Regions from separate parts of the Streptomyces sp. NPDC058665 genome, predicted to be linked through region 1. Evidence: riboswitches for the same ligand, from Rfam matches in the RefSeq annotation. Region 1 holds a riboswitch; each other region holds the start of a gene.

The links. A riboswitch is a leader RNA that binds a small molecule or an ion and turns the genes downstream of it on or off. The one in region 1 is predicted to bind cyclic di-AMP.
Region 2: linked by a shared signal. The riboswitch ahead of ACFWV8_RS28205 (M23 family metallopeptidase) and the one ahead of ACFWV8_RS22660 (M23 family metallopeptidase) in region 1 are both predicted to bind cyclic di-AMP.
Region 3: linked by a shared signal. The riboswitch ahead of ACFWV8_RS27115 (NlpC/P60 family protein) and the one ahead of ACFWV8_RS22660 (M23 family metallopeptidase) in region 1 are both predicted to bind cyclic di-AMP.
Region 4: linked by a shared signal. The riboswitch ahead of ACFWV8_RS01935 (transglycosylase family protein) and the one ahead of ACFWV8_RS22660 (M23 family metallopeptidase) in region 1 are both predicted to bind cyclic di-AMP.

The regions. Positions count from the first base shown of each region.
Region 1 covers NZ_JBHXRX010000034.1:61,433-68,448, forward strand. The annotation lists gene ACFWV8_RS22645 (DNA topoisomerase (ATP-hydrolyzing) subunit A) at 1-2,125, opposite strand, end outside; gene ACFWV8_RS22650 (pitrilysin family protein) at 2,371-3,735, shown strand; gene ACFWV8_RS22655 (M16 family metallopeptidase) at 3,753-5,120, shown strand; cyclic di-AMP (ydaO/yuaA leader) riboswitch at 5,328-5,498, shown strand; gene ACFWV8_RS22660 (M23 family metallopeptidase) at 5,513-6,316, shown strand; gene ACFWV8_RS22665 (HPr family phosphocarrier protein) at 6,389-6,670, opposite strand; gene ACFWV8_RS22670 (GNAT family N-acetyltransferase) at 6,804-7,016, shown strand, end outside.
Region 2 covers NZ_JBHXRX010000052.1:16,173-23,188, reverse strand. The annotation lists gene ACFWV8_RS28245 (TetR/AcrR family transcriptional regulator) at 1-222, opposite strand, end outside; gene ACFWV8_RS28240 (VOC family protein) at 321-755, shown strand; gene ACFWV8_RS28235 (antitoxin) at 905-1,111, opposite strand; gene ACFWV8_RS28230 (hypothetical protein) at 1,291-1,503, shown strand; gene ACFWV8_RS28225 (HAD family hydrolase) at 1,537-2,190, opposite strand; gene ACFWV8_RS28220 (hypothetical protein) at 2,287-2,466, shown strand; tRNA gene ACFWV8_RS28215 (tRNA-Met) at 2,538-2,611, shown strand; gene ACFWV8_RS28210 (PP2C family protein-serine/threonine phosphatase) at 3,209-4,297, shown strand; cyclic di-AMP (ydaO/yuaA leader) riboswitch at 4,550-4,704, shown strand; gene ACFWV8_RS28205 (M23 family metallopeptidase) at 4,716-5,780, shown strand; gene ACFWV8_RS28200 (PrsW family intramembrane metalloprotease) at 5,806-7,016, opposite strand, start outside.
Region 3 covers NZ_JBHXRX010000048.1:17,457-24,472, forward strand. The annotation lists gene ACFWV8_RS27110 (ATP-dependent DNA helicase) at 1-2,445, opposite strand, end outside; cyclic di-AMP (ydaO/yuaA leader) riboswitch at 2,660-2,821, shown strand; gene ACFWV8_RS27115 (NlpC/P60 family protein) at 2,820-4,001, shown strand; gene ACFWV8_RS27120 (ABC transporter ATP-binding protein) at 4,096-4,893, shown strand; gene ACFWV8_RS27125 (ABC transporter permease) at 4,905-5,666, shown strand; gene ACFWV8_RS27130 (MerR family transcriptional regulator) at 5,682-6,473, shown strand; gene ACFWV8_RS27135 (hypothetical protein) at 6,489-7,016, opposite strand, start outside.
Region 4 covers NZ_JBHXRX010000002.1:114,317-121,332, reverse strand. The annotation lists gene ACFWV8_RS01950 (DUF501 domain-containing protein) at 1-71, opposite strand, end outside; gene ACFWV8_RS01945 (septum formation initiator family protein) at 179-652, opposite strand; gene eno (phosphopyruvate hydratase) at 801-2,087, opposite strand; gene ACFWV8_RS01935 (transglycosylase family protein) at 2,368-3,078, opposite strand; cyclic di-AMP (ydaO/yuaA leader) riboswitch at 3,082-3,256, opposite strand; gene ACFWV8_RS01930 (transglycosylase family protein) at 3,515-4,447, opposite strand; gene ACFWV8_RS01925 (cytochrome P450) at 4,588-5,835, opposite strand; gene ACFWV8_RS01920 (DUF5753 domain-containing protein) at 5,867-6,418, opposite strand; gene ACFWV8_RS01915 (DUF6879 family protein) at 6,614-7,016, opposite strand, start outside.

The DNA of each region.
Region 1 (7,016 bases):
AGATCACCGAGGCGCCGTCCGCCAGCTTGATGCCCGCCATGCCTCCGGCCGGCCTGCCCTGCGGCCTGACCTGCGAGGCCTGGTAGCGCAGGAGTTGGGCGTCGGAGGTGATGAAGACCAGATCCTCCTCGCCCGTACGCAGCTCGGCCGCCCCCACCACCCGGTCACCCTCCTTGAGGCTGATGACCTCCAACTCGTCCTTGTTGGACGGGTAGTCGGGGACGACGCGCTTGACGACACCCTGGAGCGTGCCCAGCGCGAGACCGGGCGAGGACTCGTCCAGCGTCGTCAGAGCGACCAGCTCCTCGTCAGGCTCCAGCGTCAGGAACTCCGCGAGCGGCGCCCCGCCCGCCAGGTTCGGCGCGGACGCGGTGTCCGGGAGCTGCGGCAGGTCGATGACGGAGATCCGCAGCAGCCGCCCCGTCGATGTGACCGCCCCGACCTCGCCGCGCGCCGTCGCGGGCACGGCCGAGATGATCACGTCGTGCTTGACCCGCTTGCCGTCGCCGGGGCCCAGCGGCCCGCCGTTGGCCGTACGCGCCAGCAGCCCCGTGGACGACATCAGCACCCGGCACGGGTCGTCGGCCACCTCCAGCGGCACCGCGGCGACCGGCGAGCTGCCCGACTCCAGCAGCACCGTGCGCCTGTCCGTGCCGAACTTCTTCGCCACCGTGGCCAGTTCGGCGGAGACGAGCTTGCGCAGCTCGCTGTCCGACTCCAGGATCCCGGTCAGCTCGTCGATCTCGCCGTTGAGCCGGTCGCGCTCGCTCTCCAGCTCGATCCGGTCGAAGCGGGTGAGCCGGCGCAGCGGCGTGTCCAGGATGTACTGCGTCTGCACGTCGCTCAGCGAGAAGCGCTCGATCAGCCGCTCCTTGGCCTGCGCCGAGTTGTCGCTGGAGCGGATGAGGCGGATGACCTCGTCGATGTCGAGGAGCGCGACGAGCAGCCCCTCCACCAGATGCAGCCGGTCGCGCCGCTTGGTCCTGCGGAACTCGCTGCGCCTGCGTACGACGTTGAACCGGTGGTCGAGATAGACCTCCAGCAGCTCCTTGAGCCCCAGCGTCAGCGGCTGGCCGTCCACCAGCGCCACATTGTTGATGCCGAAGGTCTCCTCCATCGGCGTCAGCTTGTAGAGCTGCTCCAGCACGGCCTCGGGGATGAACCCGTTCTTGATCTCGATGACCAGGCGCAGCCCGTGCGCCCGGTCCGTGAGGTCCTTGACGTCGGCGATGCCCATCAGCTTCTTCGCCGAGACCAGGTCCTTGATCTTGGCGATCACCTTCTCCGGGCCCACGGTGAACGGCAGTTCGGTGACGACGAGGCCCTTGCGGCGCGCGGTGACGTCCTCAACGGTGACCGTGGCGCGGATCTTGAACGTCCCGCGCCCGTTCTCGTACGCGTCCTTGATGCCCTGGAGACCCACGATCCGGCCACCGGTGGGCAGGTCGGGCCCCGGCACGTACCGCATCAGCGTTTCCAGGTCGGCGCCCGGGTGCTTGATCAGATGGCGGGCGGCGGCGATGACCTCGCCCAGATTGTGCGGCGCCATGTTCGTCGCCATGCCGACGGCGATCCCGGAGGCGCCGTTGACCAGAAGATTCGGATACGCGGCCGGCAGCGTGACCGGTTCCTGCTCCTGGCCGTCGTAATTCGACTGGAAATCGACGGTGTCCTCGTCGATCGACTCCGTCATCAGTGACGTGGCGTCAGCCATCCGGCACTCCGTGTACCGCATGGCGGCCGGCGGGTCGTCGTTGCCGAGGGAGCCGAAGTTCCCGTGCCCGTCGACCAGCGGCAGCCGCATGGAGAACGGCTGCGCCATCCGGACGAGGGCGTCGTAGATCGACGCGTCCCCGTGCGGGTGCAATTTACCCATCACCTCGCCGACGACCCGGGCGCACTTCACATAGCCGCGGTCGGGCCGCAGGCCCATCTCGTTCATCTGGTACACGATGCGGCGGTGCACCGGTTTCATGCCGTCCCGGGCGTCGGGCAGGGCCCGGGAGTAGATCACCGAATACGCGTACTCAAGGAAGGAGCCCTGCATTTCATCGACCACGTCGATGTCGAGGATCTTCTCCTCGAAGTCCTCGGGCGGCGGGGTCTTCGTGCTGCGGCGGGCCATCGCTGCTGCGGCTCCTTCACAGGTCTGTGCGGGTCTGGGCGGGCAACTTCGGGAACTTGACCGCACCATTGTGGCCCGCCGGACTGACAACGCGGACCTCGACCCGTCGTTGAACCGTCCGGGGCACCGTTTCGCAAGCGCTTGGCGAGTGGACGCCGCTTCGCCCGGCACGGGAACTTCGCCATGCGTCGGCACGCTTGCATACAGTGGCAGGACTTCTCCGTATCGCGATCGAAGGGACGTACATGCCCATGGGTCACACGGCCACAGCGCAGGCCGGTTCCGGCGGCCTGACAGCGACCGAGCACCGGCTCGCCAACGGACTGCGCGTGGTGCTCTCCGAGGACCACCTGACCCCGGTCGCCGCGGTCTGCCTCTGGTACGACGTCGGCTCACGCCACGAGGTCAAGGGCCGTACGGGCCTCGCCCACCTCTTCGAGCACCTGATGTTCCAGGGCTCGAAGCAGGTCAAGGGCAACGGTCACTTCGAGCTGGTGCAGGGCGCCGGCGGCTCCCTCAACGGCACCACCAGCTTCGAGCGCACCAACTACTTCGAGACCATGCCCACCCACCAGCTGGAGCTCGCCCTCTGGCTGGAGGCCGACCGCATGGGCTCGCTGCTCTCCGCCCTGGACGACGAGGGGATGGAGAACCAGCGCGACGTAGTGAAGAACGAACGCCGACAGCGTTATGACAACGTGCCCTACGGCACCGCCTTCGAGCGTCTGACAGCGCTTTCCTACCCCGAGGGCCACCCGTACCACCACACCCCGATCGGCTCGATGGCCGACCTGGACGCGGCGACCCTCGACGACGCGCGGCAGTTCTTCCGTACGTACTACGCGCCGAACAACGCGGTGCTCTCGGTCGTCGGCGACATCGATCCCGAGCAGACCCTCGCCTGGGTCCAGAAGTACTTCGGCTCGATCCCGGGGCACGACGGCAAGCAGGCGCCGCGCGACGGCTCGCTGCCCGACATCATCGGCGAGCAGCTGCGCGAGGAGATCCGCGAGGAGGTCCCGGCGCGCGCGCTGATGGCCGCCTACCGGCTGCCGCAGGACGGCACCCGCGAGTCCGACGCCGCCGATCTGGCGCTCACCGTCCTCGGCGGCGGCGAGTCCTCCCGTCTCCACAACCGCCTGGTGCGCCGTGACCGTACGGCCGTGTCGGCGGGATTCGGACTGCTGCGCCTGGCCGGCGCGCCCTCGCTGGGCTGGCTGGACGTGAAGACCTCCGGTGGCGTCGAGGTGCCCCAGATCGAGGCCGCGGTCGACGAGGAGCTGGCCCGGTTCGCGGCCGATGGCCCCACGGACGAGGAAATGGAGCGCGCCCAGGCCCAGTTGGAGCGCGAATGGCTCGACCGGCTCGGTACGGTCGCGGGCCGCGCGGACGAACTGTGCAGGTTCGCGGTGCTGTTCGGCGACCCGCAGCTGGCACTGACCGCCGTCCAGCGGGTGCTGGAGGTCACGGCCGACGAGGTGCGCGCGGTGGCCGAGGCCCGGCTGCGCCCGGACAACAGGGCGGTGCTGGTCTACGAGCCGGTCACCTCCGACGACGAGGACGCCGCCGCCGACGAGACCACCGACGAGCACGAGGGGGCGGACCAGTGACCGACGCTGCCGTGACCATGGAGTTCCACCCGCAGCCGACCGCGGGAGAGGCCAGGCCCTGGGCGTTCCCCGCCCCCGAGCGCGGCGCGCTGCCCAACGGCCTGACGGTGCTGCGCTGTCACCGCCCCGGCCAGCAGGTCGTGGCCGTCGAGATCTCCCTCGCCGCCCCGCTGGAGGCCGAGCCCGACGGCCTGGACGGCGTGGCCACGATCATGGCCCGCGCCCTGTCCGAGGGCACCGACAAGCACACCGCCGAGGAGTTCGCCGCCGAGCTGGAGCGCTGCGGCGCCACGCTGGACGCGCACGCCGACCACCCCGGTGTACGGGTCTCGCTGGAGGTCCCGGTCTCCCGGCTGCCCAAGGCGCTCGGCCTGCTCGCCGACGCCCTGCGCGCGCCGCTGTTCTCCGAGAGCGAGGTCGGCCGGCTCGTCACGAACAGGCTGGACGAGATCCCGCACGAGCAGGCCAACCCGGCCCGCCGCGCGGCGAAGCAGCTCTCCAGAGAGCTGTTCCCGGAGACCTCGCGCATGTCGCGCCCGCGCCAGGGCACCGAGGAGACCGTCGGACGCATCGACGCCAAGGGCGTCCGGGCCTTCTACGAGGCGCATGTCCGCCCCGCCACCGCCACCGCGGTGATCGTCGGCGACCTCACCGGTGTCGACCTCGACGCCCTGCTCGCCGAGACCCTCGGCGACTGGACGGGCGACACCTCCGAGCCGCGCCCCGTGCCGCCGGTGACGGCCGACGACACCGGCCGTGTCGTGATCGTGGACCGGCCCGGAGCCGTACAGACCCAGCTCCTGATCGGCCGCGTCGGCCCCGACCGGCACGACCGCGTCTGGCCGGCCCAGGTGCTCGGCACGTACTGCCTGGGCGGCACGCTCACCTCCCGGCTCGACCGGGTGCTGCGGGAGGAGAAGGGCTACACGTACGGCGTGCGGGCCTTCGCGCAGGTGCTGCGCTCCGACCCGGAGGGCACGGGCGCCTCCATGCTCGCCATCAGCGGGTCTGTGGACACCGAGTCGACCGGGCCCGCGCTGGACGACCTGTGGAAGGTCCTGCGTACGCTCGCGGCCGAAGGCCTGACGGACGCCGAGCGTGAGACGGCCGTACAGAATCTGGTCGGGGTCGCGCCGCTGAAGTACGAGACGGCCGCGTCCGTCGCGGACACGCTCGCCGACCAGGTCGAACAGCACCTGCCGGACGACTTCCAGGCGCGGCTGTACGCGCGCCTGGCCGAGACCGGCACGGTCGAGGCGACGGCCGCCGTCGTCAGCGCCTTCCCGGGCGACCGGCTCGTCACGGTGCTCGTCGGGGACGCCTCGGTGATCCGGGAGCCGGTCGAGGCGCTGGACATCGGCGAGGTGAAGGTCGTCACCGGCTGACGGCACGATCCCGTACGGGAATCAGGACAAAGGGAACCCCGGTGACGAACTTGTCGCCGGGGTTCCCTTATTTGTCCGTATTTATGGGTGGGTTGCCCGAATGCCCTGTGGCGTGCGCTACAAAACGGGCTGTCCGTTTGGTGATTGAAAGATGAACGCCTAGCGTCGGTCCGGCTGTTCGTCAGAGCCCGCCGCGTCCGCGGCACCGGACAGCCATCGCCGAGTCCCCGTCAGGCGCGAGCCTGGGGAGCCGGGGACCCAACCTGTCCCTGGGGTGAATCGGGCGCCCTTCGCCATGCGCGGAGGACCCCCGTAGGAGACCTTCCTGCTCCGAACCCGTCAGCCAGGCCCTGCCCGGTAGGCGAGAAGGAAGGAAAGGACCAGCCACCTCAATGGCGTTCACCCGTGCCACCGGGAAGCACCGTGCCCGGAACCGAATGACGCGCAGAGGTGCGAACTTCGCCGGAGCCGCGTCCCTCACCGCGGCCGGTGTCATCGGCACCCTCGCATCCCCGGCGCTCGCCGCCGACGCGGAGGCGACCCTCGCCCAGGAGGCCGTCCCCGAGGCCCCGCCCCGTGCCATCGTCATCGACGACTCGCTCGCCGCGAAGATCGACGCCCAGGCCGACGCGCAGCGGGCGGCAGCCGAAGAGGCCGCGGAAGCGAAGGCGGAGGCCAAGGCCGCCGCGCGCGCCAAGGCCGAGGCGAAGCGCAAGGCGGAGGCCCGCGCCAAGGAACTCCGCGCCGCCAAGGAGCGCGCGGCACGGGCCGCCGAGCGCGAGCGCCTCAACTCCTACCGGCTCCCGGTCGCCGGCTCCTCGCTCACCACCGGCTACAGGACCGGCGGCGCGCTCTGGTCCTCCGGCAGCCACTCCGGCGTCGACTTCCGTGCCGCGTCCGGCACTTCGGTCGTGGCCGTCGGCGCGGGCACCGTCGTCGAGGCCGGCTGGGGCGGCGCGTACGGGAACAACATCGTCATCCGTATGAACGACGGCACGTACACCCAGTACGGACACCTCTCGTCCATAGGCGTCTCCATCGGCCAGAGCGTCGCCCCGGGGCAGCAGATCGCCCTCTCCGGCTCGACCGGCAACTCCAGCGGCCCGCACCTGCACTTCGAGGCGCGGACGACCGCGGAGTACGGCTCCGACATCGACCCGGTCGCGTATCTGCGCTCCCACGGCGTGAACGTCTAGTCACCACGCGACGAAGGCCCCGGCATCCTGCCGGGGCCTTCGCCATACGTGCCAGGAACGTGCGCTCGCGCTTCAGACGGTCTCGGGCAGCTCGTCCAGACCCTCGGCGACCAGCTTCGCCAGCCGGTCCAGCGCGATCTCCGCACCGTCCGCGTCGGAGAACAGGACGATCTCGTCGCCGCCCTGCGCGCCCAGCCCCAGCACGGCGAGCATCGACACCGCGTTGACCGGGCTGCCGTCGGCCTTGGCGATGGTAAGCGGAACGCCGGAAGCCGTGGCGGCCCGGACGAAGATGGAGGCGGGACGGGCGTGCAGGCCCTCGGCCCAGCCGACATTGACGCGGCGCTCAGCCATGGTGTTGCCCTTCAAGTCACAGTTGTTGTCTAGACCAGTGTCTCATGTGCCCCGGAACGGCCCGGTGCGGCACCCCCAGCCTGCCCCGGCCGGGTAACCGCCGCTACCCATGTGCGCGCCGTAGGCTCGTGTCATGACGCCGCCGTCGCAGCACGCGTACCCCGCTCACTGGGAAGCAGACGTGGTGCTGCGCGACGGGGGCACGGCCCGCGTCCGCCCCATCACCACCCACGACGCCGAGCGGCTGGTCAACTTCTACGAGCAGGTGTCCGACGAGTCGAAGTACTACCGCTTCTTCGCGCCCTACCCCCGGCTCTCCGACAAGGACGTCTACCGGTTCACCCAC
Region 2 (7,016 bases), on a different contig from region 1:
CACCTCCTTCTGGAGGTCGCGCAGTACGGCACGGAAGAGCGCGGTCTTGCTGTCGAAATGGTGGTAGAGCGCGCCCTTGGTCACGCCGGCGGCGGCAACGATCTCCGTCAGGCTCACCGCGCCGTAGCCGACCTCCGCGAAGAGCCTCCGGCCCTCGCGCAACAGGGTCTGCCTGGTCCGCTCCCGCTGCCGGGCCCTGGCTCCGCGCTGCTCCCGCGGCATGGCGTTCCCCTCCGTACCCTCCGTCGCCCTCGATTGACATACCGATGGCATGCGAATAACGTCGTTCACGTACCGATGGTATGCGAAAGGAGGCCGTCATGGAGCTGACCAGCTTCTATCCCGTGATCGCCACCGCGCGGCTCCAGGAGTCCCGCGACTTCTACACCCGGCTGCTGGGGTTCGAGACGACGTTCGAGGTCGACTGGTACGTGAGCCTGCGGCGCCCGGGGGCCGTCCCGTACGAGCTCGCGCTCCTCGACCCCACCCACCCCACGCTGCCCGAGGGTTACCGCAGACCCGTCCAGGGGCTGCTCCTCAACTTCGAGGTGGCGGACGTGGACGCGGAGTGGGCGCGGCTCGTCGAAGGCGAGGGGCTGACGCCCGTACTCGGACTGCGCAGCGAGGACTTCGGGCAGCGGCACTTCATCGTCGCGGACCCCAGTGGGGTGCTGATCGACGTCATCACGCCGGTCGAGCCGACGGGGGAGTTCGCGCACCAGTACGCCGGGGCGGGCGCGTCCTCGGGTCCGTAGCGGGCGCGACGAAGGCTCCGACCGGAACGCGGACCGGTCGGAGCCTTCGTCGGCGCCAGGCGCCAGGCACCGGGCACCGGACGTACGCGCGGGCTTGGAGCGGCGCGCTGGAAACCGCGGGCTCGGAGCCGTACGCGATCCGCCCCGGATCAGCTCTGCGGCGGGCGGTCGTCGCCCGGCGTGGGCCGGTCCTGCGAGCCCAGCTGTTCGTTGAGTTTCTGCTGGGCGGTGTCGACCTGGCCCTTGTGCTTGTCACCGGTCTTCTTGTCGACGGCGTCACCGGCCTTGTCGACGCCTTTTCGGGCGGTGTCCTCGTGGCCCTTCACCAGGCCCTTGAGTCTGTCGAGCATCGACATGGCTCGTCCTCCCTTGTGGGGTTGCTCCTCACCCAGCATCGGGGCGCCCGCCGCATCCCGCATCCGGGCGACGGAAAAGCGTACAGAAGAGGCGCAAGCTGCCGATTTCGCCGGGATCTCCGGACAAAGACCGGCCCCCGAGGCTGCGCTCCAGCCCCGGGAGTCGCACTCTTGACCGTATGAGTGACACACCGATCGTCGTACACCGGCCGTCCGGGACGGGCGGCCGGAGAGTCACCGTCCGCGGCCGGATCATGGGACTCGCCCACAACGACGACCACCTGATCGAATTCCTGCGGCTAGCCGGCCTGCCCGACGCGTGGGAACTGCTCGACGATCCTTCCTGGGTCGAGTGGCAGGGCGGGCAGCCGCACGAGTACGGCCCCGAGTGACGAATCGCCCTCCTTAAGGCTGCCGTGCCCGCCTCAGGCCAACTGCCGCTGCTCCGCCACGATCGGCGTGAGCTGCGTGAGCGCGTCGATCCGCCAGTCCGCCGCCGCGACGACGTCCGGATCGTCCGCCGTCAGATAACCCCAGTGCCCGCGCCGCAGATGCGCCGCCCGCAGACCGGCCCGCTGGGCGGGGAACAGATCGTGCATGGGGTGGTCGCCGACGTACAGAATCCGTTCCGGCGCGGTGTCCGCCGCCTCCACGACTCGCGCGAAGAACTCCGCCGACGGCTTGGCGACGCCCCACTCGCCGGACGTGGCGACCAGATCGGCGGGCAGATCGAGGCCTCGCAGCAGTTCCCCGGCCTTGACGGTCTCGTCGCCGGCGATGATGACGCGTACGCCGAACTGGTGCAGGGCGGCCAGGGCGGGCCGTACGTCGGGATAGAGGTCGGACTCGTCCAGGTGCTCGCCCCGGCCGGCGGCTTCTCTCGCCCGGTACGCCTCGCCGACATCTATGCCCGGCTTGATGAGGTGGAGGGCGTCGGCGCTGTCCCTGCCCTGCGTGGTGACGGCACCGACCAGCGCGGAGATGGTGTGGCGGGGGACGCCGAGCCAGTCGGCCCAGGAAGCCCAGTGGCGGTCGTCGCGGACGAGAGTCTCGCCGACGTCGAACACGATGGTTTCGATCACCGGGGTAAGCGTAGAGGGCTCCGGAAGGTGACTGTGTGAGGTCGTGGGGTACACGCTCTGCCCATTGTCAGTGGCTGGCCGTAGCCTTACCGCATGTCAGCTTCCTCTGATGCCAGTGCTTCCGTCCGTCCCGCCGCCGTCGTCAACGCGGAGATCCGTGCCCTGTGGGCGCGCGCGGGCCGGGCGCTGTCCCCCGCCGAGCAGGAGGAGTACCAAAGGCTGCTGGTCGAGTGGGCCGCGGCGATCCGCGCCGATGTGGTGGAGGCCGCCTAGGCCGATCGGGGCCCTCGGCGGGGTAAATGGAAATGATCTTGGTCCGGATGGCGTAATGTTGCAGTCAACGGCGCGGGGTGGAGCAGCTCGGTAGCTCGCTGGGCTCATAACCCAGAGGTCGCAGGTTCAAATCCTGTCCCCGCTACTCGCAGAGGACGAAGGCCCGGATCCACTGGATCCGGGCCTTCGTCGTGCGCGCGTCCTGTTCCCGATTCCCACGGCCGCGGCCGAGCCACCGTCATCGCACCGGCCCGCCGGATAGCCCAGTCGGTCGACAGCGGGTAGCCGCCCGGCGCGTAAGAGGCCAGCCTGGGGGGACGCGGTACCGTCCGCGGCATTCGACGGACCGGGCAGGAGGCCACTGGTGGGGCACCTGAGAGACAGCGGGGACGACGGGACCGGGGACGGCCCCCCTGGCGGCGGCGAGCACCCTCCCGCCAAGGGGGCCGTCCCCGACCCCTCCGCCGAGCGGCCCGCCCGTACCTCCTCGCCCCGCCGCACGTCCCACCGTCCCGCCGTCTCCTCCAGGCTCCGCCGGTTCAACGGCGGCGTCCGGCGCCTGGTCCAACGTGGTTTCCGCCGCGCCGACGAAGGCTTCCGGCTGGCGGACGCCGACCCGGACGACCCCACCTGGCGCCGCTCGCGCCCCGTCGAGAAGCTCCCGCCCGGTTTCGGCCCCGAAGACCCCCGGCCGCCCAAGCGCCGACGCGGCCGGCTCGCCTCCCGGCCGACGCATCCGGTCGTGGAGTTGCTGCCCGGTCTGATCATCGTGGCGGGGATCATCCTGGACCAGGCGACCCCGACCGCCTTCACCGCCTCCCCGTTCTTCTCGGCGGCGCCGTTGGTCGCCGCCCCCTTCTTCTCGTTCCTGCGCACCCTCTTGGTCGGCCTCCTTTCCGTCGGCGCCGTCATCGGACTGCGTTACTTCGGCAGCTCATCGAGCGGGGTCGACACGATCACCGACTCGCTGACCGTCTTCACCGTCTCCGTCCTCGCGCTGGCCATCAACGGTGTCGTACGCCGCAGCGGTGAACGCCTGGCTTCCGCACGGGTGATCGCCGAGGCCGCCCAGCGCGCTGTCCTGCCGACACCCGAGGCCCGGATCGGCGGGCTGCACGTCGCCGCGCGTTACGAGGCCGCCGAGGAGGGCGCGTACATCGGCGGCGACCTGTTCGCCGTCCAGGACACGGAGTACGGGGTACGGGTGGTGGTCGGCGACGTACGCGGCAAGGGCATGGGCGCGGTCGAGACCGTGGCCGTCATCATCGGCGCCTTCCGGGAGGCCGCCGAGCAGGAGACGACGCTCGAAGGGGTCGCGCGGCGGCTGGAGCGTGCGCTGGCGCGCGAAGGCACGCGGCGCAGCGGGATCGACCTGTTCGAGGGCTTCACCACCGCCGTACTGGCCGAGGTCCCCCACACCGAGGGCATAGTGCGCGTACTGAACCGCGGGCACCCTGAGCCGCTGCTGCTCGGCCCCGACGGCGCGCTGACCGTGCTGGCCCCCACCGATCCGGCGCTGCCGCTCGGGATGGGTGAGCTGGGGACGTGGCCGGACCACGCGGAGGAGGTCCCGTACCGGCCAGGGGCGACGCTGCTCCTCTACACGGACGGGCTCTCCGAGGCGCGCAACGCGGAGGGCGTCTTCTACGACCCGGGCGGACGGCTCGCGGGGCGGATCTTTCCCGGTCCCGACGATCTGCTGCAGGCGATCGTCGGGGACGTACGGCTGCACACCGGCGGCGGCAGGACGGACGACATGGCGCTGCTGGCCATCAGCCGGCCCACCCCGCGGCAGCCGGAGCGGCGCCGGACGATGCCGGTCGTGCCGTGATGTCATCTCCCCCGCCACGCTGCGTAGTTGAGGCGCACCACTCCGCATAACATTTGACGCACCGTCAGTTCGAGTGTGTGATCGCACACGGTCCGAATGCCGATCAACTCGCCCGATTGCGCCTGCTTGTGTCCCGGTTGATCCCCGCCGTGCTCGCTAACGATCACCGGGAACAGCTTGGAATAAGCCCCCGTCGTCTATTAACGTTCGATAACGCAGCGCGGTTGTCCCAGCCGTCGAAAGAGACGGCACCGTGCGCACGCGCCGAATTCCGCAAGGAAACCGGGGAACCACCAATTGGGGTGAATCGGGCGCCTCTTGCTGCCTCGTGCGGCGAGAAACGCTCGTAGGAGACCTTCCTGCTCCGAACCCGTCAGCTAACCCGGTAGGCGAGAAGGAAGGAAAGGAGAGCGCCCCAGTGGCGTCCAACAGGCCTGCTCCCGAAGCCTCCGTCCCGGCCCATTTCGGCCCCGGGAGCCGGCTCGCCGGCACCGATCTCGCCGACGGCGAGGCCACCAGGGACTGGGAGGAGTGGAATCCCACCGCGGACTCCATCCGTCCCGTACGCGGCAAGCACCGTGTCGCCAAGCAGCGCAACGCGCTGGCCCGCAGCTCCACGGTCCTCGGAGTGGGTGTCATCGCCGCTGTCGGCGCCGGAGGCATCGCCTCCGCGCAGGACAAGCCGCCGGTCTCGATATCACTTCCCGACGCGCTCTCGGACAATCTCCCCGACGCCAAGTCCCTTCCCGGTGTCGGGTCTTTCATGTCCGACGGCGACAAGAAGACCGACGAGACGCCCTCCCCGCTGACCACGGCGGGCCTCACCGTCGCGGACGCCCAGCAGGGCACCACCGACTCCGGCGAGGCACTGCGCGCCCGCATCCTCCAGCAGGCGGAGCAGCAGCAGGCCGAGGCCGACGCCGCCCAGAAGGCGAGCGCCGAGAAGGCCGCCGCGGAGAAGGCGGCGGCGGAGGCCGAGAAGCAGCAGACCGACGCGGAGAAGAAGGCCGCCGAGGCGAAGCGCAAGGCGAAGGAAGAGGCCGAACGCAAGGCCGAGCAGGAGCGCCTGGAGAAGCTGGCCGCCAGCTTCTCGCTCCCCACCTCCTCCTACACGCTCACCTCCACCTTCGGCCAGGCCGGCTCCATGTGGTCCTCCGGCCAGCACACGGGCCTGGACTTCGCCGCTCCCACGGGCACGCCCACCAAGGCAGTCCACGGCGGGACCGTCAAGTCGGCCGGCTGGTCCGGCTCGTACGGCTACCGCGTGGTGCTGGAGCTCGAAGACGGTACGGAGATCTGGTACGCCCACCTGTCCTCGATGACCGTCGGGGCGGGCCAGAAGGTCACCACCGGCGAGACCATCGGACGCGTGGGAGCCACCGGCAACGTCACCGGCCCGCACCTGCACCTGGAGGTGCACACCCCGGGCGGCAGCGGCATCGACCCGATGAGCTGGCTGCGCGGCAAGGGACTCACGCCCTGATCCGGCCTGATCGGCAAGACACCCCCTAGTTCCTGTACGGGTTGTAGCCGCCGTAGTCGATGTACGGCGGCGGAGACCACACCCGCCCCGTCGCCCGCGCCGCGTACGTCAGCGCGGGCGACGCCGTTTCCCGGCGCTGCCACATGTGGTGCAGCAACTCCTGCTCGCGCTCGACGAAGTCGGGCCCCGCCGTGCCGCGCCCGGCCCGGTGGCGCAGGAACGCCAGAGCGGTCGCGAACGCCTGGTACTCGCCGACCGTACGGGCCGCCTTCGGCCCGTACGCGCGCCCCGCCACATCGCGCGCCATCGAGCGCGCCCGCATCGAGGACAGGGCGAGCGGCTCGGTCTTGGCGAGCCAGCCCGCCGCCGCGTAGGCGGGCAACTCGGTCGAAACCATGCGCAGTTCGCGCTGCCGCGTCCAGATCGCCAGCCAGGTGAGCAGGGCGAAGGCGGGGACCATGAAGGCCGCGTACACCGCGTAGAAGCCGTACGGGCCGAACAGCGACGACGAGCCGTTCCACAGCGCGTGCGTGCCCATGGCGAGCACGAGGCCGACGATCGGCATCAGCCACCGGCGGACGCGCCGGCGGCTGGTGGCGAGGGCGGCGATGCCGAAGCCGATGCCCGTCAGGACCGTGAAGAGCGGGTGCGCGAACGGCGACATCACCACGCGTACGAAGAAGGTCGCCGCGGTCATGGCGGGCAGCCCCGAGTTGCCGATCTGCTGGTCCTCGCCGTACGCGCTGCCGAGATACAGGATGTTCTCGGTGAAGGCGAAGCCGGTCGCGGTGAAGCCCGCGACGACGACTCCGTCGACCAGTCCGGTGAAGGACTGCCGCTGGAAGAGGAAGATCAGCAGGATCGCGGCGGCTTTCGCGCTCTCCTCGACGATCGGCGCGATCACCGTGGCCCCCAGGGACTCCGCGCCGGCGGGGTCGGCGGTGGCGGTGGCTATCCACTGGGTCGCGAAGGAGTTGGCCGTGATCGCCACGAGGGCGGCGGCGCAGGCGCCCCAGGCGAAGGAGAACAGCAGATTCCGCCATGGGCCCGGCTCCACCCGGTCCAGCCAGCGGAAGGCCGCCATCAGCAGCGGCACGGGCAGGACCGCCAGCCCGAGGCCGACCAGGAAGCCCTGGGTGCCGGTCTGTTCCCGGACGAGCGACATGAGCAGCAGGCCGCAGAGCGCGAGCAGGATGATCACGGCGCCCGCGCGCACGGCCGGGTGCCGCCAGAACG
Region 3 (7,016 bases), on a different contig from region 1:
GGCGCCCGACCCCGTCACCGTGACGACCGTCCCGAGGCCGAACTGGTCGTGCGTGACCCGGTCCCCCACCGCGAGCGAGATGACCGGCTTCTCGGTCGCGCGCCGTGTGGCGAAGCCCGCCGGGCCCGACCGGGTGCGGGAGGTGGACAGCGAGGACGTGATCCCCGACGTCGGTCCCGCCGGAGCGGCCATCGGCCCGGTGCGCTTCCACTCCAGATGCTCGCCCGGGATCTCCTCCAGGAAGCGGGACGGCGGATTGTACGAAGGCTGGCCCCACGCGCTGCGCATCGATGACCGCGTCAGATAGAGCCGCTCACGGGCGCGCGTGATGCCGACGTACGCCAGCCTGCGCTCCTCCTCCAGCTCCTTCGCCTGGCCGAGCGCGCGCATGTGCGGGAAGACGCCGTCCTCCAGGCCTGTCAGGAAGACGACCGGGAATTCGAGCCCCTTCGCCGTGTGCAGCGTCATCAGCGTGATGACACCGGAGCCTTCCTCGTCCTCGTCGGGGATCTGGTCGGAGTCGGCGACGAGCGCGACCCGCTCCAGGAACTCGGCGAGCGTGCCGGACGTCCCCGCGGCGGGCGCGTCCGGGGCCGGGGCATCCGGGGCGGGCTCGTCTGCTGCCGTCGCGTCCGCGGCGGGCGCCGTCGCGTCCGTCCCCGCCGCCTGGGCCCTCTCCTGCTCGAACTCCAGTGCCACGGCGGCCAGTTCCTGCAAGTTCTCGATCCGCGTCTCGTCCTGCGGGTCGGTCGACGCCTGCAACTCCGCCAGATAGCCGGTCCGTTCGAGCACGGCCTCCAGGACCGTCGCAGGACCGGCGCCGGACTCGACGACCGTACGCAACTCCTCCATCAGCGTGTTGAAGCGCTTCACGGCGTTCGACGAACGGGCCGCCATGCCGTACGCCTCGTCGACCCGGCGCAGCGCCTGCGCGAAGGAGATCCTCTCCCGCGCCGAGAGCGCGTCGATCATCGCCTCGGCGCGGTCGCCGATGCCGCGCTTGGGCACGTTCAGGATCCGGCGCAGCGGGACGCTGTCCTCGGGGTTGGCGAGCACGCGCAGATAGGCCAGCACATCGCGGACCTCCTTGCGCTCGTAGAAGCGCACGCCGCCGACGACCTTGTACGGGAGGCCGACGCGGATGAAGATCTCTTCGAAGACACGTGACTGCGCGTTCGTCCGGTAGAAGACGGCGACGTCGCCCGCCTTGGCCTCCGACGCGTCCGTCATACGGTCGATCTCGTCGGCGACGAACTGTGCCTCGTCGTGCTCGGTGTCCGCCACGTACCCCGTGATCAGGGCGCCCGCTCCCGCGTTCGTCCAGAGATTCTTGGGCCGCCGGCTCTCGTTGCGCTCGATGACGGCGTTGGCCGCGCTGAGGATCGTCTGCGTGGAGCGGTAGTTCTGCTCCAGCAGGATCGTCGTGGCGTCCGGGTAGTCCTCCTCGAACTGGAGGATGTTGCGGATCGTGGCGCCCCGGAACGCGTAGATGGACTGGTCCGCGTCACCGACGACGCACAGCTCCGCCGGGTCGTGCCCCTCGCCCGAGGGGCCGACCAGCTCACGTACGAGGGTGTACTGCGCGTGGTTGGTGTCCTGGTACTCGTCCACCAGGACATGGCGGAAGCGGCGGCGGTAGTGCTCGGCGACGTCCGGGAACGCCTGGAGCAGATGGACCGTCGTCATGATGATGTCGTCGAAGTCCAGGGCGTTGGCCTCGCGCAGCCGCCCCTGGTACATCCGGTACGCCTCGGCCAGCGTCTTCTCGAAGGGGTCACTCGCCTGACCGGCGAAGGTCTCCTCGTCGATCAGCTCGTTCTTCAGGTTCGAGATCTTGGCGCTGAAGGACTTCGGGGGGTGCCGCTTGGGGTCGAGGTCCAGATCGCGGCAGACCAGAGCCATGAGCCGCTTGGAGTCGGCCGCGTCGTAGATCGAGAACGACGACGTGAAGCCGAGCCGCTTCGACTCGCGGCGCAGGATCCGCACGCAGGCACTGTGGAACGTCATCACCCACATGGCGGCGGCGCGCGGGCCGACGAGCTGCTCGACACGCTCCTTCATCTCGCCGGCGGCCTTGTTGGTGAACGTGATCGCCAGTATTTCGCCCGGATGCACCCGGCGGGTCCCCAGCAGATGCGCGATCCGGTGGGTCAGCACACGGGTCTTGCCCGAGCCGGCGCCGGCCACGATGAGCAGCGGCGATCCGGTGTGCACGACGGCGGCGCGCTGCTCCTCGTTCAGCCCTTCGAGCAGCGCCGCCGGGTCCACGACGGTGCGCGGGGCGCCGTCGCGGTGGTGCGGATCCCGGGGCGGGGGCACGTCGAACTTCCCTCCGAAGAGATCGTCGGGCACCTGTTCCGGAGCGGTGTCCTCGGGTGGCGGCGGGGGCTCCTCGGCCGAGGGCTGGAGGTCCGCCAGGAAGCTGTCGTCAAAGAGGCTGCTCATCGCTTCCTGAGTCTAGGGTGCCGCACTGACAGCGGACTGCCACATGACTTGGCGGGGGCGCCGGGATGGCCTCAGGGGGGTCTCCGAGGGTGTTTATGCGAAAGGTCACGAAAATGTATCGGGCATATCGGCCATCAACCTTCACAGCGGCACCACGCATTGGCTAGCGTGCACGCCGAGGTGGTCCGTACTCCATCGGTGATCGGCGCCGAGCGGACGGCCTCCGCCGAATCCGGGCTTCCCGCAAGGGAGTTCGGAACCGGGGACCCACCACGTTCCACCGGGGTGAATCGGGCCGCTCACCAGGCCCGTAGGGCAGCCTTCCGTTCCGCCCGAACCCGACAGCTAACCCGGTAGGCGGTCCACGGAAGGAGATGCCGGCCTTGGCATCGCATCGTAAGACGCGCGCTCGCACCGGAATACGGGCGAACACCCCCGCCGTCGGTTTCACGACGGCCGCCCTCGCCTCGGTGACGCTGCTCTCGACGCAGAGCGCCACCGCCGCGCCGGCCGAGCCCAAGCCCTCGATCGAAGAAGTGCAGAAGAAGGTCGACGACCTGTACCGGCAGGCCGGTACGGCGACGCAGCAGTACAACAAGGCGAAGGAAGCGACCGACACCCAGCGCAAGTCGGTCGACCGGGTCCTGGACGACGTCGCCAAGAGCGCCGACAAGGTGAACGAGGCGCGGCGCGCCCTCGGTACGTATGCCGCGGCGCAGTACCGCGCGGGCGCCGTCGGTCCGACGGCCGCCCTGATGTTCGCCGACAGCCCCGAGTCGTACTTCGAGCAGACCCAGCTGATGGACCGGCTGACCGAGCGCCAGCAGGGGGCGGTCGAGGACTTCCAGAAGGAGCAGCGGTCCGCGGCCAAGCAGCGCGCCAAGGCGACGAAGAGCCTGGAGACGCTGACGGAGTCGCAGGCCTCCCTCAAGGAGGGCAAGCAGAAGGTCCAGAACAAGCTCGCGGCGGCGCGGTCGCTGCTCTCCGAGCTGACGGCCGAGGAGAAGGCGCGGCTCGCCGCCCTGGAGCGGGAGAAGGAGCAGGAGGCGCGCCGCAAGGCCGAGGCGAAGGCCAAGGAGGAGGCCGCGGAGCGCAAGCGCCAGGAGGAGGCGCGGCAGGAGGAGGCGCCCGCGACCGGCGGCGACACGGGCACGGGCACCGGTACGGGGACCGGCACCGGCTCCGGCACCACGGACGGTACGTACGCGGCCAAGGCCGAGAAGGTCCTCGCCTTCGCCCGCGCCCAGATCGGCAAGCCGTACGTGTGGGGCGCCACCGGCCCCAGCTCGTACGACTGCTCGGGGCTGACGGCCGCCGCCTGGAAGGAGGCGGGCGTGCAGCTGCCGCGTACGACCTGGGACCAGGTGAATGTCGGCAAGCGCGTCGCCACGGCGGACCTGCTCCCCGGCGACCTGGTGTTCTTCTACGACGACATCAGCCACGTCGGCATCTACAAGGGCGACGGCAAGATGATCCACGCGCCGAAACCGGGCGCGAACGTCCGCGAGGAGTCGATCTACTACATGCCGATCTACGGCAGCGTGCGCCCGGCCTGACCGGCTTGACCTTGACGCTGGGTCAACCCTCCATCCTCCCTTCAGGAGCCTCCTCACAGCCGACCGGAAGGCTCCGCGAAGGAGGCAGATGACCATGGTGACCCAATCGATCGCCGGTCCGGCGATTCGCGTGCGGGGTCTGGAGAAGTCGTTCGGGAAGCTCGAAGTGCTGCGCGGCGTGGACTTCGACGTGGCGCGGGGCGACATCTTCGCCCTGCTCGGCTCCAACGGGGCGGGCAAGACCACGACCGTGAGGATCCTCGCCACGCTCCTGAAGGCCGACGCGGGGACAGCCGGCGTCCATGGCTTCGACGTCGCCGTGCAATCGGCGGATGTGCGGGCGTCCATCAGCCTTACCGGGCAGTTCGCGGCCGTCGACGAGATCCTCAGCGGTCGGGAGAACCTCGTACTCGTCGCCAGGCTGCGCCACCTCAAGGACCCGGGCGCCATCGCGGACGACTTGCTGAGGCGCTTCTCGCTGACCGACGCCGGCACGCGGCAGGTGTCCACGTATTCAGGCGGGATGCGCCGTCGGCTGGACATCGCGATGAGCCTCATCGGGAATCCGCCGGTGATCTTCCTGGACGAGCCGACGGCCGGGCTCGACCCCGAGGCGCGTATCGAGGTGTGGCACGCCGTCAAGGAGCTCGCCGAGTACGGCACGACCGTCCTGCTCACCACGCAGTACCTGGACGAGGCCGAACAGCTCGCCGACCGGATCGCGATCCTTCACCAGGGTCGGATCATCGTGAACGGCACCCTCGCCGAGCTGAAGCAGCTCTTCCCGCCCGCCACGGTCGAGTACGTCGAGAAGCAGCCGACCCTGGAGGAGATCTTCCTCGCGATCATCGCCGGCGGCGACAAGACCGACGCCTCCGGCACGAAGAAGTAGGGGGGACAAGGATGACCTCGTACTTCTTCGCCGACACCGCCGTTCTCACGGGGCGGACCCTCCGCCATGTCACCCGCAGTGTGGACACCATCATCACGACCGTCATCACGCCGGTCGCCATGATGCTGATGTTCGTCTACGTATTCGGCGGCGCGATCGATACAGGATCGGCTTCGTACGTGAACTACATGCTGCCCGGCATCCTGCTCATCACCATCGCATCGGGCATCTCCTACACCGCCTACCGGCTGTTCACCGACATGAAGAGCGGCATCTTCGAGCGATTCCAGTCCATGCCGATCGCACGGTCGGGTGTGCTGTGGGCACACGTCTTCACCTCTCTGATGGCCAACCTGATCTCGCTCGTGATCGTCGTGGGCGTCGCGCTGCTCATGGGCTTCCGCTCGGGGGCGGGACTGGCGGCATGGCTCGCGGTCGCCGGCATCCTGCTCTTGTTCACCCTGGCGCTGACCTGGCTCGCCGTGATCCCCGGGCTCTCCGCGTCGTCGGTCGAGGGGGCGGGCGCGTTCGCCTACCCGCTCATCTTCCTGCCGTTCGTCAGCTCGGCGTTCGTGCCCACCAAGACGATGCCCGGCCCGGTGCGCTGGTTCGCCGAGCACCAGCCGGTGACGTCGATCGTCAACACGATCCGGGCTCTGTTGACGGGGCAGCCGGTCGGCGACGACATCTGGACCGCCCTCGCCTGGTGCGTCGGCATCCTCGTCGTGGCGTACGTCTTCGCGATGGCCACCTATCGCCGGAAGATCGCCTGAGGCAGTCTGGGACCCATGCTCACCATCAGCCAGCTTGCGGCGTACGCCGGGGTGACGGTGCGGGCGGTACGCCACTACCACAAGATCGGGCTGCTGCCCGAGCCCGAGCGCGACCGGTCCGGGTACCGGACCTACGATGCCGCCGCGGTCGTGCGACTGATCCTGATCCGCACCCTGGCCGACGCCGGCGTGCCGCTGGCCAGGGTGCAGGAACTCCTCGACGCCAGCCCGGAGGAGTTCGTCGGCGGTGTCCAGGAGATCGACAAGGATCTGCGCGCCGAGATCCGGCGGCTGCGGGGCACCCGCAGCCGGCTCGCCCGGCTCGCCGCCGGAGAGCACCTGGCGCTCCCGCAGAGCGCCGTGTACTACCTCGACCGGTTGCGGGGTCTCGGCGTCGGGGAGCGGTACATCGAGCTGGAGCGGGATGCCTGGATCATGATCGCCGCGCAGGTGCCGGACCTGATCGACGCCGTGATCGCCAAGAAGCACGAGGAGCTGGACGACCCCGACATGGTGAGGCTCTACAGCTTCTTCACCGGGGAGCCCGACTGGCGGGCCGGCGACCCGCGGATCGTCGAGGTCGCCGACATCTTGGAGCGCCTGATGATTCGCGCCGTGGAGGCCGGCGAGGTGGGGACCGACGGCTTCGACGATCAGTTCGTCGCCCTGATGGACTCAGCCATGGTGGAGTCCGCCCCGGGCGCCGAACTGGTGCTGGCGATTCTGCAGGAGCGTGGCTGGAGCGGCTGGACCCGCATCGCGCGAGTGCCTGCCGACAGGCTCAACACCGAGCTGCCGCCATCTTGAGAAACTGCCCGCCCCCTATGGCCTGTCCGCCGGGTCCATGGCGTCGAGGAACCAGACGTCGATCGGGTCCATCTCGTCCTGGTCCGCGCACCCGACGGTGATCAGGGCCCGGCCGTCGGGGGTGAAGGCGGCGACGCTCGCCCCCGCCGTCACCCGCAGCACCCGGCCGTCGGCGCCGAAGAGGACGTCCCCGACGTCGGACGACATGAAGGCGAGCGGTCCGTCGGCGGTCCAGACCGCCCGCGCGGTGACCACCGACAGCGGGTCGGTGGCGACCATGCCGTCGGGCGCCCGCCCGGCCCGTACCGGCTCAGCCGCGGTGAGGATCGCCGCCCCTGCCGCCGTACGTGAGGGAGACAGGGACCGGGACAGGGTCAGGGAGCACACCGCCGGGTTGTCCTTGCCGTCAGCCCCTACGGCGAGGAGCCCGCCGCCGTCCGGTGCCATCGCCAGCGCGTGGATCGTGACCAGCCCGGTGTCCGCGTCGGCGAGCACCGCGCCGCCGTCCACGTCCACGTCCCGTACGACCACCCGGCTGCCGCG
Region 4 (7,016 bases), on a different contig from region 1:
TGCTGCCTGAACGCGTCGACGTCCGCCTCGGTGGGTTCGGTGCGTTCGGTCTGCGGAGGGGGCGTTTGCATACCTGCGTCGGTTTCCTTGATGTCTGTCTGTCCGTCGGTGTCTGTCGGCCGGCCGATGCTTGTCTGCCGATACCTGTCGGCCGATGTCCGTCTGTGCGGCCGGGCCGCTACCGGTCCGTCCGGTCCGCCTTGTCGACGCCGTCCATGAGGTTGGAGTACCAGGGCCGGTCGCCCGCGCCCTGGTCGGGTCGGTGCTCCTCGGCCGCCCGGGGGTCGGCCATGATGTAGCCGGTCTCCCCCGGCATCACGTAATGCAGATGCTCGCGCGCCAGCCGCTGGACGTACGCGTCGTCCTGGAGGCGGGCCCTCTCGTCCCGCAGCTCCTCGACCCGCTTCGCGGCCTCGCGCGCCAGCTGCTCCTGCTCAGCGATCTCGCCGCGCTGGGACACGTACTGCCGCATCGGATAGGCGAGCGCCACGATCAGTGAGCAGACCACGAGAACCAGGAACGCGGCGCGTCCGGTGAGCCGGGAACGGCGGGCCTGCCTGCGGGTCTGCGAGCGGTAGACACGGGCGGCGGTCTGCTCGCCCAGAATCCTGATCTTGGTCGCGGTGGAGAACCGGTCCCGGTTCGCGGCCATGGTCCCGCCTCCCTCAGAGGCCCGGCGGACCCCGTTCCTCTGTACTGCCGTACTGCCTCTGTACGCGCGTACGTCCCCGGACACGGTACGGGACCGTGGCCGGGGACGGCCGTAGGACGGGCGGACCGGTGGCCGGTGGTCCCGGGGGTCAGTCCTTGAAACGCGGGAACGCGCTGCGGCCCGCGTACACCGCCGCGTCGTCGAGGATCTCCTCGATGCGCAGGAGCTGGTTGTACTTGGCGACGCGCTCGGAGCGGGCCGGGGCGCCGGTCTTGATCTGGCCGCAGTTGGTGGCGACGGCGAGGTCGGCGATCGTGACGTCCTCGGTCTCGCCGGAGCGGTGCGACATCATGCACTTGAAGCCGCTGCGCTGCGCCAGCTCGACGGCGTCCAGGGTCTCGGTCAGCGAACCGATCTGGTTGACCTTGACGAGCAGGGCGTTGGCCGAGCCCTCCTCGATGCCACGGGCCAGGCGCTCGGGGTTGGTGACGAAGAGGTCGTCGCCGACGATCTGGACCTTGGAGCCCAGCTTGTCGTTGAGGACCTTCCAGCCGGCCCAGTCGTCCTCGAAGAGCGGGTCCTCGATGGAGACCAGCGGGTACGAGGCGACGAGCTCCTCGTAGTACTCGGTCATCTCGGCGGCCGAGCGGGACTTGCCCTCGAACTCGTAGGAGCCGTCCTTGTAGAACTCGGAGGCCGCGACGTCGAGTGCGAGCGCGATGTCCTTGCCCGGGGCGTAGCCGGCTTCCTTGATGGCCACGAGGATGAGGTCGAGCGCGGCGCGGTTGGACTCCAGGTTCGGCGCGAAGCCGCCCTCGTCGCCGAGGCCCGTGGAGAGCCCCTTCTCCTTCAGGACCTTCTTCAGCGTGTGGTAGACCTCCGCGCCCCAGCGCAGGGCCTCGGAGAACGACTCGGCGCCGATCGGCGCGATCATGAACTCCTGGATGTCCACGTTGGAGTCGGCGTGCGACCCGCCGTTGAGGATGTTCATCATCGGAACGGGCAGCAGGTGCGCGTTCGGGCCCCCGAGGTACCGGAACAGCGGCAGGTCCGAGGCCTCGGAGGCGGCGTGCGCCACGGCCAGGGAGACACCGAGGATGGCGTTGGCGCCGAGCGAGGACTTGTCGGGGGTGGCGTCCAGGTCGAACATCGCCTGGTCGATCAGGCGCTGCTCGGTGGCGTCGTAGCCGACGAGCTCCGGGCCGATCTGCTCGATGACGGCGAGGACGGCCTTCTCGACGCCCTTGCCCTGGTAGCGGTTCTGGTCACCGTCGCGGAGCTCAAGGGCCTCGAACGCACCGGTGGACGCACCGGAGGGGACAGCAGCACGGCCGGTGCTGCCGTCGTCGAGGCCGACCTCGACCTCGACCGTTGGGTTGCCTCGGGAGTCAAGGATTTCCCGGGCTACGACGACGTCGATGGACGGCACGAGCATCTCCTTCTGGGATGTGACGCGTGGAGCAGGGCCTCATGGGTGCCGGGCCTCGTCGGCCTTGCGTTGGCCTTGCGGCATGAGCCTAACCGGCTCCCGGTCGGCGGTCGGCAGATGCCCGCCCGCTGGGACGAAAAGAGTCCGCGATGCCCGTTCGGACCCGAATGTCCAAGGGTTGGGTCGAGCCCTTCCGAAGCCCAAGGCCGGAGGCCGTCCGAAGCCCCCGGCCCGGCGCGTCCGGGGGGAGTGAGGCGCGCCGGGCCGGGGGTTCAAGGGGAAAGGGTCAGCTCAGGTGGAGCTGCTGACCCGGGAAGATCACGTCGGCGTCCTCGACGATGTCCTTGTTGAGCTTGAAGAGCTTCTTCCAGCCGCCTTCGACCTTCTTGGTCTCGGCGATCTTGGAGAGCGAGTCGCCGGGCTTGACCTTGTACTCGCCGTCGCCCTTCTTGACCGGGCCGCGCGTCTCGGTGCGCGAGGCGGGCTGCTCCTGCGTCGCACGCGGGGCGGACCGCTTCTCCGGAGCGGCCTGGGGGGCCTGCTCGGTCTGCTCGGGGGCGGCCTGCTGCTGACCGGAGTCCCCGGAGCCGGAGTCGGCCGAGCCCGCGTCGTTCGACGCGTTGGACAGACCCACGCCACAGCTCGGCCAGGCACCCTTGCCCTGGCCGGCCAGGACCTTCTCGGCGATCTGTATCTGCTGGGACTTCGAGGCCTGGTCGGCGCTGGAGGCGAACGCGGTGCCGCCGTACGCGGCCCAGGTGGAGGCGGAGAACTGAAGCCCGCCGAAGTAGCCGTTGCCGGTGTTGATCGACCAGTTGCCGCCGGACTCGCACTGGGCGACGGCGTCCCACTCGGAGGTGGTGGCCGCGGAGGCGGCGGTGGCGCCGATCAGCGGGACCGCGACGGCGGCACCGGTGATGCCGGCGAGCGTGGCGTAACGGACGGTCTTGGAGGGACGACGGTGCTTGCCCTTGCCGGACGCGCTGGAAAACAGCATGCGAGATCTCCTCACCGACGCCTGCGAGGTGAGCTGTCGGGTTCGGGCCAAGTGAGTTGCCCGGCCGTGCGACCCGGGAACGTCTGTACGTCCCCTCGCACACGGCTGCACCCCGAGCCGGCCGTATTGGCCGGCACTTACCTGGGTCCCCCGCTCCTGCCTTCGGCGCGTGAAGCGACGAGTACTCCCCCCGACCGACGGCAGGACTCGGCGTGACGGTCGACGGTGCCCGCGGTGCGAGCGGTTCAGACCGTAAACACAGACATCCCGGATGTTCAAAGAAGGAACATCCGGGATGATTCGCCCATCCCGCCCCGAGGAAACCTCTGTTTACGCAGGTCGGAACGGAAAGGGGGCGAGTTGCCGGGCAGACCGCATCAGTTGGGGCGAAGAGACGCTTGTCTCACTTGCCCAGATGCGGACATAGCCCGCTTAACTACCCCTGATTCGCGGTCAGATCGAGCTTCTGGCCCGGCAGGATGAGGTCCGCGTCGGAGCCCACGACCTCGCGGTTCGCCTGGTAGAGCGCGGCCCAGCCACCCTCCACCTTCGCCTCGTCGGCGATGGCCCACAGATTGTCGCCCGCACGGACGGTGTACGAGCCGTCCGCGACGTCGTCGGCGCGTGTCGAACTGTCACCCCGTGAGGCATGACGGCCGCTTTCGCGCTCTTCGTCCGTCTTGCCTTCCTCGCCGGCTTCGGCCTCCCCGGCGGGCTTGCCCGCCTCGGGGGCCGCCTCGCCGCGGTGCTTGCCCTTCCCCGCGTCGGCGGTGCTGGGCTCCGAGCTCGGCTCGGCGCCCTGCTCCTCGGCCTCGGACGCGGAGTCGCGGCCGAACTGCCCGGACGACGGGGTCGACTCGGGAGCGGGAGGCAGCTCGGCCGTCTCGCTCGGCTCGGGCTCCGGGGAGGTCTCCTGCTGCTGGGTGGACTCGCCGGAGGAACCGTTGCCCTGAGCCTTGTCCGCTTCACCGTCGGCGCCCGCGTCCGTGCCCGGCTCCGCCGTGAGCCCGGTGACCAGCGCGCAGGTCGGCCACGCGCTCGGCCCCTGCGCTTCGAGGATCTTCTCGGCGACGGCTATCTGCTGGCTGCGGCTGGCCTGGTCGGCGGTGGGGGCGTACGCCGTACCGCCGAAGTCGGCCCAGGTCTCCTGGGAGATCTGGAGGCCGCCGTAGTAGCCGTTGCCGAGGTCGGCGCTCCACATGCCGCCGCTCTCGCACTCGGCGACGCGGTCCCAGGTCGAGGCGTCCGCCGCACTGGCGCCGGTCGCGCCGAGCAGCGGGATGGCGATCGCCGAGCCTGTCACCCCTGCCGCGACGACAAGGGCGGGGGCCTGACGGGGCCGACGGTGCCGGCCGTTCCCGGAGCGCATGCGGTTGCCTTCCGTGAGACTGCTGGGACGTGAACCCCGGCGCGTGACTGCCGGGACGATCGTGAACGTAGCCGTACTCGAACGTCTGTCACAAGTCGATGCAGCGTAGATCACGTGAAAGTCACAGTGTTGACGATCCGTCAGTCACTCACCGCTGTGAACTGCACCGGGAGCGTACGCAGTCCACGCATGATGAGCCCCCCACGCCACCTCAAATCGGACGGTTCGACCGCTAGCCGCAAGTCGGGCAGGCGGGTCAGAAGGGTGGCGAGCGCGGTCTGCCCCTCAAGCCGGGCGAGGGGCGCGCCGAGGCAGTAGTGGATGCCGTGGCCGTATCCGAGGTGTTTGTTGTCACTCCGCGCCAGATCGAGCCGGTCCGGGTCGGCGAACCGCGCCGGGTCCCGGTCGGCGGCGGCGAGTACGACGAGGACGGGGTCACCGACCGCGACGCGCTGCCCGCCGAGTTCGACGGGTTCGGTGGCGTAGCGCCAGGTGGCGAGCTCCACCGGACCGTCGTAGCGGAGCAGTTCCTCGACGCCGGTCGCGAGGAGTTCCTTCTCGCCTGCGCGGAGGGAGCGTTGAAGGCGCTCGCGCTGATCGGGATGACGAAGCAGCGAGTACACGCCATTCCCGATGAGATTCACGGTTGTCTCGAACCCCGCGAAGAGAAGGATGAACGCCATCGCGGCGGCCTCGTTCTCGGTGAGGTGCTCGCCGTGGTCGCCGGCCCGGATCAAGCCGGAGATCAGGTCGTCTCCGGGGTCGTCCCGCTTACGGTGGATGAGCTCGGCGAGATACCCCCGCATCTTCTTGACGGACCGCGCGACCCCGCCCCGTGGCCCGCCGCCGTGCCGGATCATCATCCCGGCCCAGTCGCGGAAGTCGTCCTGGTCCTCGCGCGGGACGCCGAGCAGATCGCAGATCGCGTAGATGGGGAGCGGGAAGGCGAAGTCATGGATCAGGTCGGCCTCCCCCTTCGACGCGAATGAGTCGATCAGCCCGTCGGTCAACTCCTGTACCCGGGGTGCGAATTCGGCCACGCGCCGGGGAGTGAACGCCTGCGAAACCAGCCGCCGCAGACGGGTGTGATCGGGCGGATCGATGTTCAGCAGATGCGTCATCAACTCCGCACCGCGCTCCCCCGGGATGCCGGTCTTCCCCTTGGCGTGCGGCGACTCGGCGTGATGCACGGGATTCTTGGACAGCCGAGCATCGGCCAGAGCCTTCTTGGCATCCGCGTACCGCGTCACCAGCCACGCGTCGACCCCACTGGGCAGCCGCGTCCACCGCACGGGCGCGTGCTCGCGGAGCCAGGCGTAGGCGGGGTAGGGATCGGTGGCGAACTCCCAGGTGAAGAGGTCGGGAGCGGGGCTGGGCAAGTCGGACATGGAGGTGACAGTAACCGGCCTGATGCGGTGCCTACTCGGCGGCGTCGGTCGCGAGATCGTCGATCACCCGGGTGATCACGGCGCGAGCCGCCCGGCCGTACGAGGCGACCGTGGCCAGACTGTCAAAGACACCTTCGTACAGAGCTACTTCCTTCGGCTGCGCGAGGTTCAACTCGGCAGAGTAGGTCTCCACTACCACGCGCTCGCGGTCGAGAATCCAGAAGCCATGCCAGGGCGCGACACCGTACGGAGTGTCGAAGCCGATGATGCCGAGTCTGACGTTCGGCAGCGCCGACAGCGCGATCAGACGGTCCAGCTGCCCGAGCATGGCCTCCGGCGGGCAGAGCCGGAATCGCAGGGCCGCTTCGGTCAGTACGAAGTGGAACCTCTTGTCGCGCTTGTAGAGGATCTCCTGGCGCCGGAGCCTGGCCCGTACGGCCTCGTCAATGTCGTCGGGCGAGCCGAAGAGTTGCACACCTTGGGCGAGTCGGCCGCGTGCGTACTCGGGAGTTTGCAGCAGTCCGGGGATGACGGTGGCCTCGAAAGCCCGGATGAGCCCGGCCCCCGACTCGTGCGCCCCCAGCTGGTCCTGGTGCGCCTTGAGCCCACCTCGGAACTGCCGCCGCCAGTCAGCCTGTTGGACCTCAAGAGTGCGCAGGGCGGCGAGCAGCGAGTCAGTTTCCCCTTCCTGCCCGGTGACCCGGCATCTTTCCGCAACTCGCGGAGCCGCCGTCCGAGCGCTTCGCGTGCCTTGTGTAGGTGAGCCGCGCCCGATGTCCTACTCGGTCGCAAAGTCGTCCCGTCTCACGGCGTAGTGCCATGCTCGGTCGCGCCAGTAGTTGTGCTGGACGACAGTGGCGGGGTCGTCCACCAGTTCCCCGCCGAGAAACTCGTCACCGTCGTTGAAGTGCATGCGGACGAGCACCGACGAGTCGAACAGCCAGTAGTCGTGAGAGGGCAGCCCCAGCGCGCCTGCCCTCTCTCGTTCCAGATAGCGAATGTCCTCGCCGGCCCCGTTCGTGAACTGCGCGCACCAGACACCGAAGCGGCTGTAGTCGGTGAGCGGCGTACTGACGACCCGCACGCGTGCGAAGCGGCGCCCGAGCAGGGTGGCCTCACGGATCACGGCCAACCAGTCTTGAAGCCAAGGGAGATCATCTTCTTCACCCGCGAGGAACTTG